3 regions of the Pseudomonas sp. FG43 genome follow, and region 2 is predicted to be linked to each of the others. Evidence: riboswitches for the same ligand, from Rfam matches in the RefSeq annotation. Region 2 holds a riboswitch; each other region holds the start of a gene.
What was found. A riboswitch is a leader RNA that binds a small molecule or an ion and turns the genes downstream of it on or off. The one in region 2 is predicted to bind cobalamin.
Positions count from the first base shown of each region.

Region 1: linked by a shared signal. The riboswitch ahead of ACODS3_RS13775 (CbtB domain-containing protein) and the one ahead of ACODS3_RS04310 (ABC transporter substrate-binding protein) in region 2 are both predicted to bind cobalamin.
Region 3: linked by a shared signal. The riboswitch ahead of cobO (cob(I)yrinic acid a,c-diamide adenosyltransferase) and the one ahead of ACODS3_RS04310 (ABC transporter substrate-binding protein) in region 2 are both predicted to bind cobalamin.

Region 1 covers NZ_JBMDJL010000010.1:49,380-52,648, forward strand. Annotated here, with positions in the region: gene cobM (precorrin-4 C(11)-methyltransferase) at 1-591, opposite strand, end outside; gene ACODS3_RS13765 (cobalamin biosynthesis protein) at 634-1,077, opposite strand; gene ACODS3_RS13770 (CbtA family protein) at 1,058-1,762, opposite strand; gene ACODS3_RS13775 (CbtB domain-containing protein) at 1,774-1,959, opposite strand; cobalamin riboswitch at 2,055-2,270, opposite strand; cobalamin riboswitch at 2,329-2,540, shown strand; gene cobW (cobalamin biosynthesis protein CobW) at 2,649-3,269, shown strand, end outside.
Region 2 covers NZ_JBMDJL010000002.1:333,513-336,781, forward strand. Annotated here, with positions in the region: gene ACODS3_RS04305 (FecCD family ABC transporter permease) at 1-161, opposite strand, end outside; gene ACODS3_RS04310 (ABC transporter substrate-binding protein) at 158-1,171, opposite strand; cobalamin riboswitch at 1,305-1,502, opposite strand; gene ACODS3_RS04315 (FadR/GntR family transcriptional regulator) at 1,522-2,238, opposite strand; gene ACODS3_RS04320 (FadR/GntR family transcriptional regulator) at 2,349-3,074, shown strand; gene ACODS3_RS04325 (oligogalacturonate-specific porin KdgM family protein) at 3,137-3,269, opposite strand, start outside.
Region 3 covers NZ_JBMDJL010000015.1:21,847-25,115, forward strand. Annotated here, with positions in the region: gene ACODS3_RS17540 (cobyrinic acid a,c-diamide synthase CobB) at 1-524, opposite strand, end outside; gene cobO (cob(I)yrinic acid a,c-diamide adenosyltransferase) at 535-1,146, opposite strand; cobalamin riboswitch at 1,239-1,460, opposite strand; gene ACODS3_RS17550 (PQQ-dependent sugar dehydrogenase) at 1,566-2,885, shown strand; gene ACODS3_RS17555 (C40 family peptidase) at 3,037-3,269, opposite strand, start outside.

The DNA.
Region 1 (3,269 bases), on a different contig from region 2:
GTCCTGATCCGGCCAGCTTGCGCGATGCACCACGGCTATGGGGCAGTCGGGGCCGTAATGCGGCGTCAGCTCTTCCACTATTTTCTGCAGATTATTGACCCCCAGATGAATGGCCATGGTGGCGCGATGCTGTGCCAGGCTTGCCAGCTCCTCGCCAAGTGGCATTGAGGTCTTGTCGGCATAGCGGGTCAGGATCACGCTCTGGGAAATGTCCGGCAGCGTCAGTTCGGTGCCCAGCAGTGCTGCGCAGGCCGCCGTGGCTGTTACGCCGGGGATGATCTCGAAGGGAATTCCCAACTCGCGCAGGCAACGAATCTGTTCGCCAATCGCACCATACAGGCTCGGGTCACCGGAATGCACGCGGGCCACATCCCGGCCCTGTTCATGAGCGGATTTCATCAAGGCAATGATCTGCTCCAGGTGCAACTCGGCACTATTGACCACCTGAATGGCCCGATTGCCATCCAGCACCGCGACTGGCACCAGTGAGCCCGCGTAAATGATGACCGGGCAACTGTTGATCAATCGTTGGCCTTTGACGGTGATGAGGTCCGGGTCGCCTGGGCCTGCACCGATGAAAAAGACGGTCAATGGATTCTCCTGAGTCGAGCGCGATAAATGAGCAGCGGATTATCAACCCTGCCCAGGGGAGCGTGCCAAGGCAAATGTTGCCCTGATGTTTTTCTGGCGTTCGATCACCAGTGTTGCAGGGCTGTTGCCCAATTGGCTGGCCAGTGCCAGCGCTGCACTTTCGGCAACGCCGTGGCAGCCGGTGTGCAGGAACGTCGTTGGCGAGCGATGGGTCAGTTGCGGTTCGTATCGTGCCAGTTGAGAGGCATCGAAGAAAATCAGCGGTACTGACAGGTATTCAGCCAGCTCCAGCAAGCCCGGCTCGTCCTGCTTGAGGTCGATGGAGGCGAGGGCGGTGATGGCTCCGATCTCCAGAGCGTGGGCTTTCAGGCTGCTTTCGATCAGCTCCAGCAGGTGCGTGGACGGGCAGCCACGCTGGCAGCCCAGGCCTGCCACAAGGACAGGACGGGGCTGTGCGGGGGTGTGATCAGGCGTGCAGGTCGGCATTGTTGCGACGGAACAGCCAGGCGCTGATCAGGCCCAGAGCAATCCAGAACAGTGCGTTGGTCAGCAGCGAAGCCATGATGAACTGTGATTCCAGTGCTTCAGGAGCCAGACTCTCGTGGGTCAGCGGCTGTGGTGCGCCAATCAGGTGCGGCACTACCAGAATGGCCGCGCCCAGCACTTTGAGCAGCCAGTTCTGGCCGAAGGCGATCAGGGCCAGCCCGGCAGCCGTGGAAGCCGCAGTCCCGATCCACCAGTATTGGCGCAGGTTCAGGTCGGCGGCCGCAGTGCCCGGCAGTTCGGGCGGCAGCCCCAGCGTTGGTGCCAGAACGAAAACCGCAAAACCGGCCAGCCCCCATAGCGCGCCCTGGGAGGTGCGGCCCGGTCCGCGCAGGGTGTAGAGCGCGACCAGCATCAAGGCAAAACCGACTGCGACCACCAGATTGCCACCGGTCGTGGAGAGGATGCGCTGCCAGCCGTCTTCCGGTTCCCAGGCCTCTTCGTCGTGACTGTGTCCGGCGGCTGCGCCCTCGGCATGATCATGTTCATGCACATGCTCGGCAGGTGCTTTTTCGTAGGTTTCGGCCTGAAGAATCAGCGGCGCGACCCAGAAGCTTTGCAGCAAGGTCAGCAGCAGTGCCGCCAGCAGACCGCTGAAGCCTGCGGTCTGGATGATTCGCTTGAACATGGCGTCAGGTCTCAATGGCAAGGGAAGGCGGCGCTGTGGCGGGTGTCGTGCGCGGCGTTGTGAACGGCGGCGATGTGCGAGAAACCGGCGAAATACACCAGGCACGCACCAAGAATCGCAGCGCTGATGGCGGCGGTCAGGCGTTGGGTCTGGGTGGATGTGGCTGTGCTCGACTGGCTGCTGCTGATGGTGGACATGGCGCTTCCCTCTGGTTTCGACAGGCGGGCATGCGCACAGGAACCTGCTGACGGGCGCCAGGAGGTTTCAACTGCGCCCGCCCACCGCGGGTGTGTCATTGAGTCAGTATCGGGCCGGTCTCCGGGCTCGCGAGGGGCGTTGATGTGCAGCGTTCAACACCTTCAGGATCACCTTCCCATGCCGTGGCACAGTGGTTCTGACCCTCTCTCGCTTACCGTTGCGGGGGCAGCGCCGGACTTGCTCATGCGTGAATGAGCGCACCGGTTTCCCGTTTCACCCCGTGAAGGGCACCCGTAACAAGTTGTAATAGGAGAGCATGGCAGCCACTGAACGTCAATCTGAACGATTGACCTGCCCTCGACCACTGCGTAGCCTTGCGCACTTGAGGTTCTCTGCCTTCTGCAGGAGGGTAGAGCTAAGACGGGAATGCGGTCCAAGCCGCAGCTGCCCCCGCAACTGTAAACGGTGATGTTCATTGCATGGCCACTGCGCAAGCGGGAAGGCGCGATGAATGCCTGTCGGCCAGCACCGCCGATACGCCGCCGTAAGCCAGGAGACCTGCCTCGAACCGGGCCACAGGCCCACGAATTCTCACTACAACCGGGCGGGGTGATCCGGTGGCGAATCGATCCGTGCGCAGCGCACGGTTCTCGTCCTGCTTGCCCGCCGTATTGCCAAAGGGCATCCGATGAAAACACTGGCCAAACTTCCCGTCACCATCGTTACCGGTTTCCTGGGTTCGGGTAAAACCACCTTGTTGCGGCATATGCTCGATAACGCCGAAGGGCGTCGTATCGCGGTGATCGTCAACGAGTTCGGCGAGCTGGGCATCGACGGCGAAATCCTCAAGCAATGCACCATCGGTTGCACCGAAGAAGAAGCCACTGGTCGTGTCTACGAACTGGCCAATGGCTGCCTGTGCTGCACGGTGCAGGAAGAGTTCTTCCCGGTGATGCGCGAATTGGTGTCGCGTCGCGCCGACCTGGACCACATCCTTATCGAAACCTCGGGTCTGGCGTTGCCAAAACCGCTGGTCCAGGCTTTCCAGTGGCCGGAAATCCGCAATGCCTGCACCGTCGATGCGGTCATAACCGTGGTCGACAGCCCGGCCGTTGCCGCAGGCACTTTCGCGGCTTTCCCGGATCAAGTGGACGCCCAGCGCAAGCTCGACCCGAATCTGGATCATGAGTCCCCGCTGCATGAACTGTTTGCTGATCAGCTGGCCAGTGCCGACCTGGTGATCCTCAACAAGGCCGACATGATCGATCCCGAAGGTCTGGCTGCGGTGCGTGCCGAAGTTGCCGAAGAG
Region 2 (3,269 bases):
GGGTCGAGCACATAGCCGGCAGCCCACAGTTTGTTCGCCAGCACCTGGAAGACCACAGGCAGGCTGATGCTGGTTTCACCGATGGCAGCGCCCGCAACAATGGCCAGCAGTAGAACCGCTGTAACCCAGAGCGTGTGGCCGAGCGCGGTGACCAGTTTCATTGGCCGGCGTTGTAGCGATTGGCGGCTTCGGCCAGTTCTTCTATGCCAGTGAACAGCCGGATGCTGGCCTGCATGGCATCGGCATCGATGATCACGATACGGCCATGCTTGACCGCCTCCATGTTGCGGGTCACCGGGTCGGATTTAAGGAATTCGAGTTTCTTGCGGTAATCGTCGGCCGGAAAGCGACGGCGATCCATGCGCGCGATCACCAGAATGTCCGGATTGGCCTTGGCGATGGTTTCCCAGCCCACGGTCGGCCACTCTTCATCGGACTCGACGATATTGCGCATGCCCAGGTTATTGAGCATGAAGTCCGGAATGCCTTTGCGGCCTGCCACATAAGGGTCGATGTTGATATCTGCGCTGGAGAACCAGAACACTGCGGACACATCCCGCTCCTTGTTCTGTTTGACGTTGGCGACCGCATGGGCCAGACGACTGCGCAGTTCTGCAACCAGTTGCTGACCGCGATCCTGTACGTCGAATATCCGGGCCAGTTGTTCGATGCTCTTGTAGATGGTGTCGATGCGGAAGGGCTCCAGGCGCGTGCCGTCGGCACCTACCAGATTGTCCTTGCCTTCGCAGTCGGACGGCATGATGTAGGTCGGGATCTTCAAGTCATGAAACTGCTGGCGGGTACCCACCACGCCCTGAGCGCCCACCATCCATTCAAGCTGGACGGCCACCAGCTCCGGGCGCTTGCCGATGACGGCCTCGAAACTCGGGTCGTTGTCCGCCAGGCGCTCGACCTTGTCGTTCTGCGCCTTGAAGCGCGGCAGCACATCGTTGAACCACAGCGAAGTACCCACCAGCTTGTCGCCCAGCCCCAGTTCGTAGAGCATTTCGGTCCCGGACTGGCCGATGGTCACTGCCTTGCGCGGCGCATGCTCGAACGTCAGCTTCATGCCACAGTTTTCGACAGTGAGCGGGTATTGAGTGGGAGCGGCAAGGCTCAGGGTGGACAGGCTCAGACCGGCGATGAGTGTGGCAAGGCGAGGCAGTGACATGTAATGCGATCTCCGTTTCGTACGTGCAGGGCGCAATGTACAGACAGGAAACACATCCCCGGCACTGCACGGAAGGCAGGGCAAGGCAGCCATGAACCGGCGCGCGGATGTCCTTCCCGGACACCCCGCCGGTCAGTAAAGTTGCAGGTCGGTAGGTCTCCTGACTGGCACGTCATTGCTTTGCTCCAGCCTTCCCGGAAATCACCAGTGGCCATTATGGAGTTGGCTCGATGCCTACAGTTGCGGGGGCAGTTTCGTTTGAGCCGCGCAGGTGCGAGGCTCTCGAATTCCCTGTTAGTTCCTCTCGGAAACCGACGGGGCGCGATGGTAAACGATAAGCCTTTTAGTGGCTAATCCTTTGCGCGAAAGCGCTGGAGGCAGTTGATCAGGTGCAGGCGCATCGCCGCCCTGGCCGCATCGCGATCCTGATGGGCGATGGCCGAGTAGATCTGCTCCTGTTCGCGCTGCTGGATATCCGGGTCATCCATGAGTTGAAATGACGGCACATTGCCGAAACCGACCCGTGCGCGAGGCAGGATGCTGTTGCCCAGTTGAGTCATGACATCGGTAAAGAAGCTGTTGGCAGTACATTGCACGATACTGCGATGAAACTCGAAATCGGCCTGGGTCGTATCGGTTTCGTTCTGGTCGCAGCGATGCAGCTCGTCCAGCGCCTTGCGTATGGCTTCAAGCTGCTCCGGTGTACGCCGTTGGGCGGCGAGGGCGGCAGACTCGGGCTCAAGGCTCAGGCGCAGCTCTATGATGGCTGCTGCATCGGGAGGGCTGCCGGAGATGGTTTCCGGAATCTGGAAGTCCCGGGGGCGCGAAGCATCGACCACGAAGGTTCCGATGCCATGGCGGGTTTCCACCAGCCCTTCGGCCTGCAAGCGCGACATCGCCTCGCGAACCACTGTGCGGCTGACACCGGTTTCCCGGATGATGACCTGCTCGGTGGGCAGCTTTTCACCGCTCTTGATCTCGCCTTCGCGGATCTTGCGCGAGAACTCGGCGACCAGTTGCTGGGTCAGGCTGGAGCGGCGGCCTGTAGGAGGGGAAGGGTGTTCCATGGGCGGGCTGATCGGGTCCGGGTCGGGGGGCTGAGTATAACCGGAGTAATGGCGTGTTTTGTGTCGTGATCGCAGCCTATACTGCGCCATTCGATCAAATTGAGGCTGCAATGTCGGACAACGTCGTTTCCTCGCAGAAAAACCATCGCCGTCTGGCTGAAACACTGGTCGACCGCTTTGCCCAGCGCATGCGCGATGGCGTGCTGCAGCGTGGCGAGAAGCTGCCTTCCGAGATCAATATCATGGAGGCCGAAGGGGTCAGCCGCACGGTGGTGCGCGATGCGTTGTCGCGGATGCAGGCGGCAGGGCTTGTCGAGACGCGCCACGGGGTCGGCACCTTTGTGCTGGACATGCCGCCACCTGAAGGTTTTTCGGTTGGGCCGGCGACCATTGCGACCTTGTCCGATGTGCTCAATCTGCTGGAGTTTCGCATCAGCCTTGAAGTCGAAGCGGCCGGGCTGGCTGCGCAGCGCCGTAGTCCTGAAGCCCTGCTGGAACTCAAGCGGGCCTTCGATGCGCTGCTCGAAGGGCCGGAAAAGTCCGGGACCACGATCAATGCGGACTTCCAGTTTCACCTCAAGATCGCCAAGGCTTCGGGCAATGCCTACCTGATCGACATCATGAAACACCTGGGCACCAAGCTGATTCCGCGTACCCGCATGAATTCTGCCTACACCGGGCAAAGTGACCGCAGCGCTTACCTGGCCGGGATCAACGCCGAGCATCGACAGATCTACAACGCGATTGCCGAAGGCAATGTGGATGCGGCCCGTTCGGCCATGTACCTGCACCTCAACGGCAGCCGCATCCGATTGCGGCGTACTCATAGCGAGTAGGGTTTGTTCGCGAATGAATTCGCTCCTACACCGCGGTAGGAGCGAATTTATTCGCGAAAGGATCACATAAAGTTGTACTGAATCCCCACTCGCAACCTCAGCTGGCGTTTGTCATCCTCGGAATCGACCTTGATATCGCCGATCTCGAAGAACGGCACCCATTGTTTGCTCCAGCGATACTTGAACGCCGCATTC
Region 3 (3,269 bases), on a different contig from region 2:
AGCGCGCCATACCAGCGCAGGCCTTCGGTCAGGCTGCCTTCGAGCAACTGCGCATGACGCACGGTGCCGACCCGATTGGCCAGTACTCCGGCGAACGGCAAGTCCGGCTGGTAACGCGCCAACCCCAAAGCCAGCGCCCCGAAGGTCTGGGCCATGGCCGTGCCATCGATCACGCCCAGCACCGGAACGCCGAAATGACGAGCCAGATCGGCGCTGGACGGCGTGCCGTCGAACAGCCCCATCACACCTTCGATCAGGATCAGGTCTGCCTCATCGGCCGCTTCCCACAACAAGCGTCGGCTTTCATCGGCTCCTACCATCCATAGATCCAGTTGATAGACCGGCGCGCCGCTGGCCCGCTCCAGAATCATCGGGTCCAGAAAGTCAGGCCCGCACTTGAACACACGGACCTTGCGGCCCTGATTACGGTGCAAGCGTGCCAGCGCAGCGGTGACCGTGGTCTTGCCCTGCCCGGACGCGGGCGCGGCAATCAATACTGCCGGGCAATGACGCGGCGCTCTCATAACGGTTTACTCACAACTCGATGCCTTTTTGCGCACGAATTCCGGCCTGGAACGCATGCTTGACTACGCCGATCTCGGAAACGGTATCGGACAGATCGATCAATTCGGGTTTGGCGCCACGGCCGGTCACCACCACATGCTGCATCGGTGGACGGGCTTGCAGGTCACTCAGTACTTGTTCCAGATCCAGATAGCCGTGCTTGAGGGCGATATTCAGCTCATCGAGGATCACCAGCCCGATGCTCGGGTCGCGAAGCATTTCACGGGAAACTTCCCAGGCGGCTTCAGCGGCAGCGATATCACGCTGACGATCCTGGGTTTCCCAGGTGAAACCCTCGCCCATCACGTGGTAACGCACCTGCTCGGGGAAACGCCGGAAGAACAGTTCTTCGCCGGTGCTGTTGCGGCCTTTGATGAACTGCACCACGCCGCACTGCATGTCGTGCCCCATGGCCCGGGCGAGCATGCCGAATGCAGAGCTGCTTTTACCCTTGCCATTGCCGGTCAATACCAGCAGCAAGCCACACTCGTTGGGAGCGTTGGCAATACGCTCGTCAATTACCGCCTTCTTGCGCAGCATGCGCGCCAGATGACGTTCGTCACGTTCGGGGGATTCGTTCATCTCAGCTCTCCGCTTGAGGACACGCGAAAGCAGACGGAAGGACAGCATCAGACAGCACGGCAAAGCCCTGCGCAGAGCATCGCCCGCCGTGATGCTGTTGAGTGGATCAGGCCGGTCTCCGGGCTCATGAGCAGGCATCTGCCTGACCTGCGCGCCTTCCCGTGTCCTGGGACACAGTGGCATCGAGCGCAGTCTTGACTCATTTACCGTTGCGGGGGCAGCGCCGGGATCGGAGTTGCAATGCCTCCTCACCGGCTTCCCTGTTTCACTTTGCCAATCGAGGACTGCAAAGCACCTGAAACAAGCCGCGAAGGGTAGAGGGTTGGGGTGGGAGCGTCAATCGACACAACAGGATTGAACCTCGACAGTGCAGGTATCTCCTATCTTTTAACTGACCACTGACCGTTATGGAGATCGGCATGTTCACACTTAAACCGCAGCTTGCCTTGCTGCTTCTGGTTGCCGGGGGCCTTGTAGCCTGCGGCGAGTCCTCGACACTGCAAGTCTCGGATGGCACCGGCCCTTCGCCCAGGCTGCCCGAGCCGAACAAGACCCTGATCCCCACCGTCAATATCGCGCCCGCCGTGGGCTGGGAAAAGAACGCCAAACCGGTCGCAGCGCCCGGCACTCAGGTCGCGGCGTTTGCCGAAGGGCTGGATCACCCGCGCTGGCTATACGTACTACCCAATGGCGACGTGCTGGTCGCGGAAACCAATGCGCCGCCCAAACCTGACGACTCCAAAGGCATACGCGGCTGGGTCATGGAAAAGGTCATGAACCGTGCCGGGGCTGGCGTACCCAGCGCCAACCGAATCACCCTGCTACGCGACAAAGACCACGACGGCGTGGCCGAAACGCGCACGGTCTTTCTGCAAAACCTCAACTCGCCCTTCGGCATGACGCTGGTGGGCAACAAGCTCTATATAGCCGACACCGACCGCCTGATCAGCTTCCCCTATGAAACCGGCCAGACCTCCATCAACGCCCAGCCGACCAAGGTCGTCGACTTGCCTGGCGGCACGCTCAACCATCACTGGACCAAGAACGTGATCGCCAGCAAGGACGGCAGCAAGCTGTACGTCACTGTCGGCTCCAACAGCAATGTGGGCGAAAACGGCATGGATCAGGAAGAAGGCCGCGCCGCGATCTGGGAAGTGGACGCTGCCACCGGCCAACACCGGATTTTCGCCTCGGGCCTGCGCAACCCCAATGGCATGGACTGGGAACCACACACCGGCAAGTTGTGGACAGCCGTCAACGAGCGCGACGAGATCGGCAGCGATCTGGTGCCTGACTACGTCACCTCGGTGCAGGATGGCGGCTTCTATGGCTGGCCCTACAGCTATTACGGCCAGAATGTAGATGTGCGGGTCAAACCCCAGAAACCGGAACTGGTCGCCAAGGCCATCTCCCCGGATTACGCGGTCGGCCCGCACACGGCATCGCTGGGGCTGGTGTTCGCCGATGGCAAGACACTGGCGGCGCCGTTCAACGAAGGCCTGTTCATCGGCCAGCACGGCTCATGGAATCGCAAGCCACACAGCGGCTATAAAGTGGTGTTCATCCCCTTCAGCGGCGGCAAACCCACTGGCGCACCAGTGGATGTACTGACCGGCTTCCTGAGTGCAGACGAAAAAGCCCAGGGGCGCCCGGTGGGTGTGGTCAATGACCAGCATGGCGGATTGTTGGTAGCGGATGACGTGGGCAACAAGATCTGGCGAGTGACGTCAGTGAAATGACCCACGCCCCGGTAGAGGCTCTGCGCTCGGTCATGCCGCGTTGAAAACAGGCTGGGTAGGAGCGAATTTATTCGCGAGAGGCCTGTACATCCGAAGAAAATGTATAGGCCTTCAATGACGTCTCGCGAATGAATTCGCTCCTACGCGGGTGTTAATTATGCAGCTGTGCGTTCTGCGCCAGGTTCGAGGGCTGGATCACGCGCTTGGCGTTGAGATAGGCCTTTTGCCAATACGGCTTGTCCAGGCTGTCCAGCTTCACCGTGCCACCGGTCGCCGGGGCATGCACGAAGCGCCCCTCTCCGACATAGATGCCCGCATGGGAAACCTGCGAGCCACCCGATGTTGCGAAGAACACCAGATCACCGGATTGCAGTTGTTCACGCC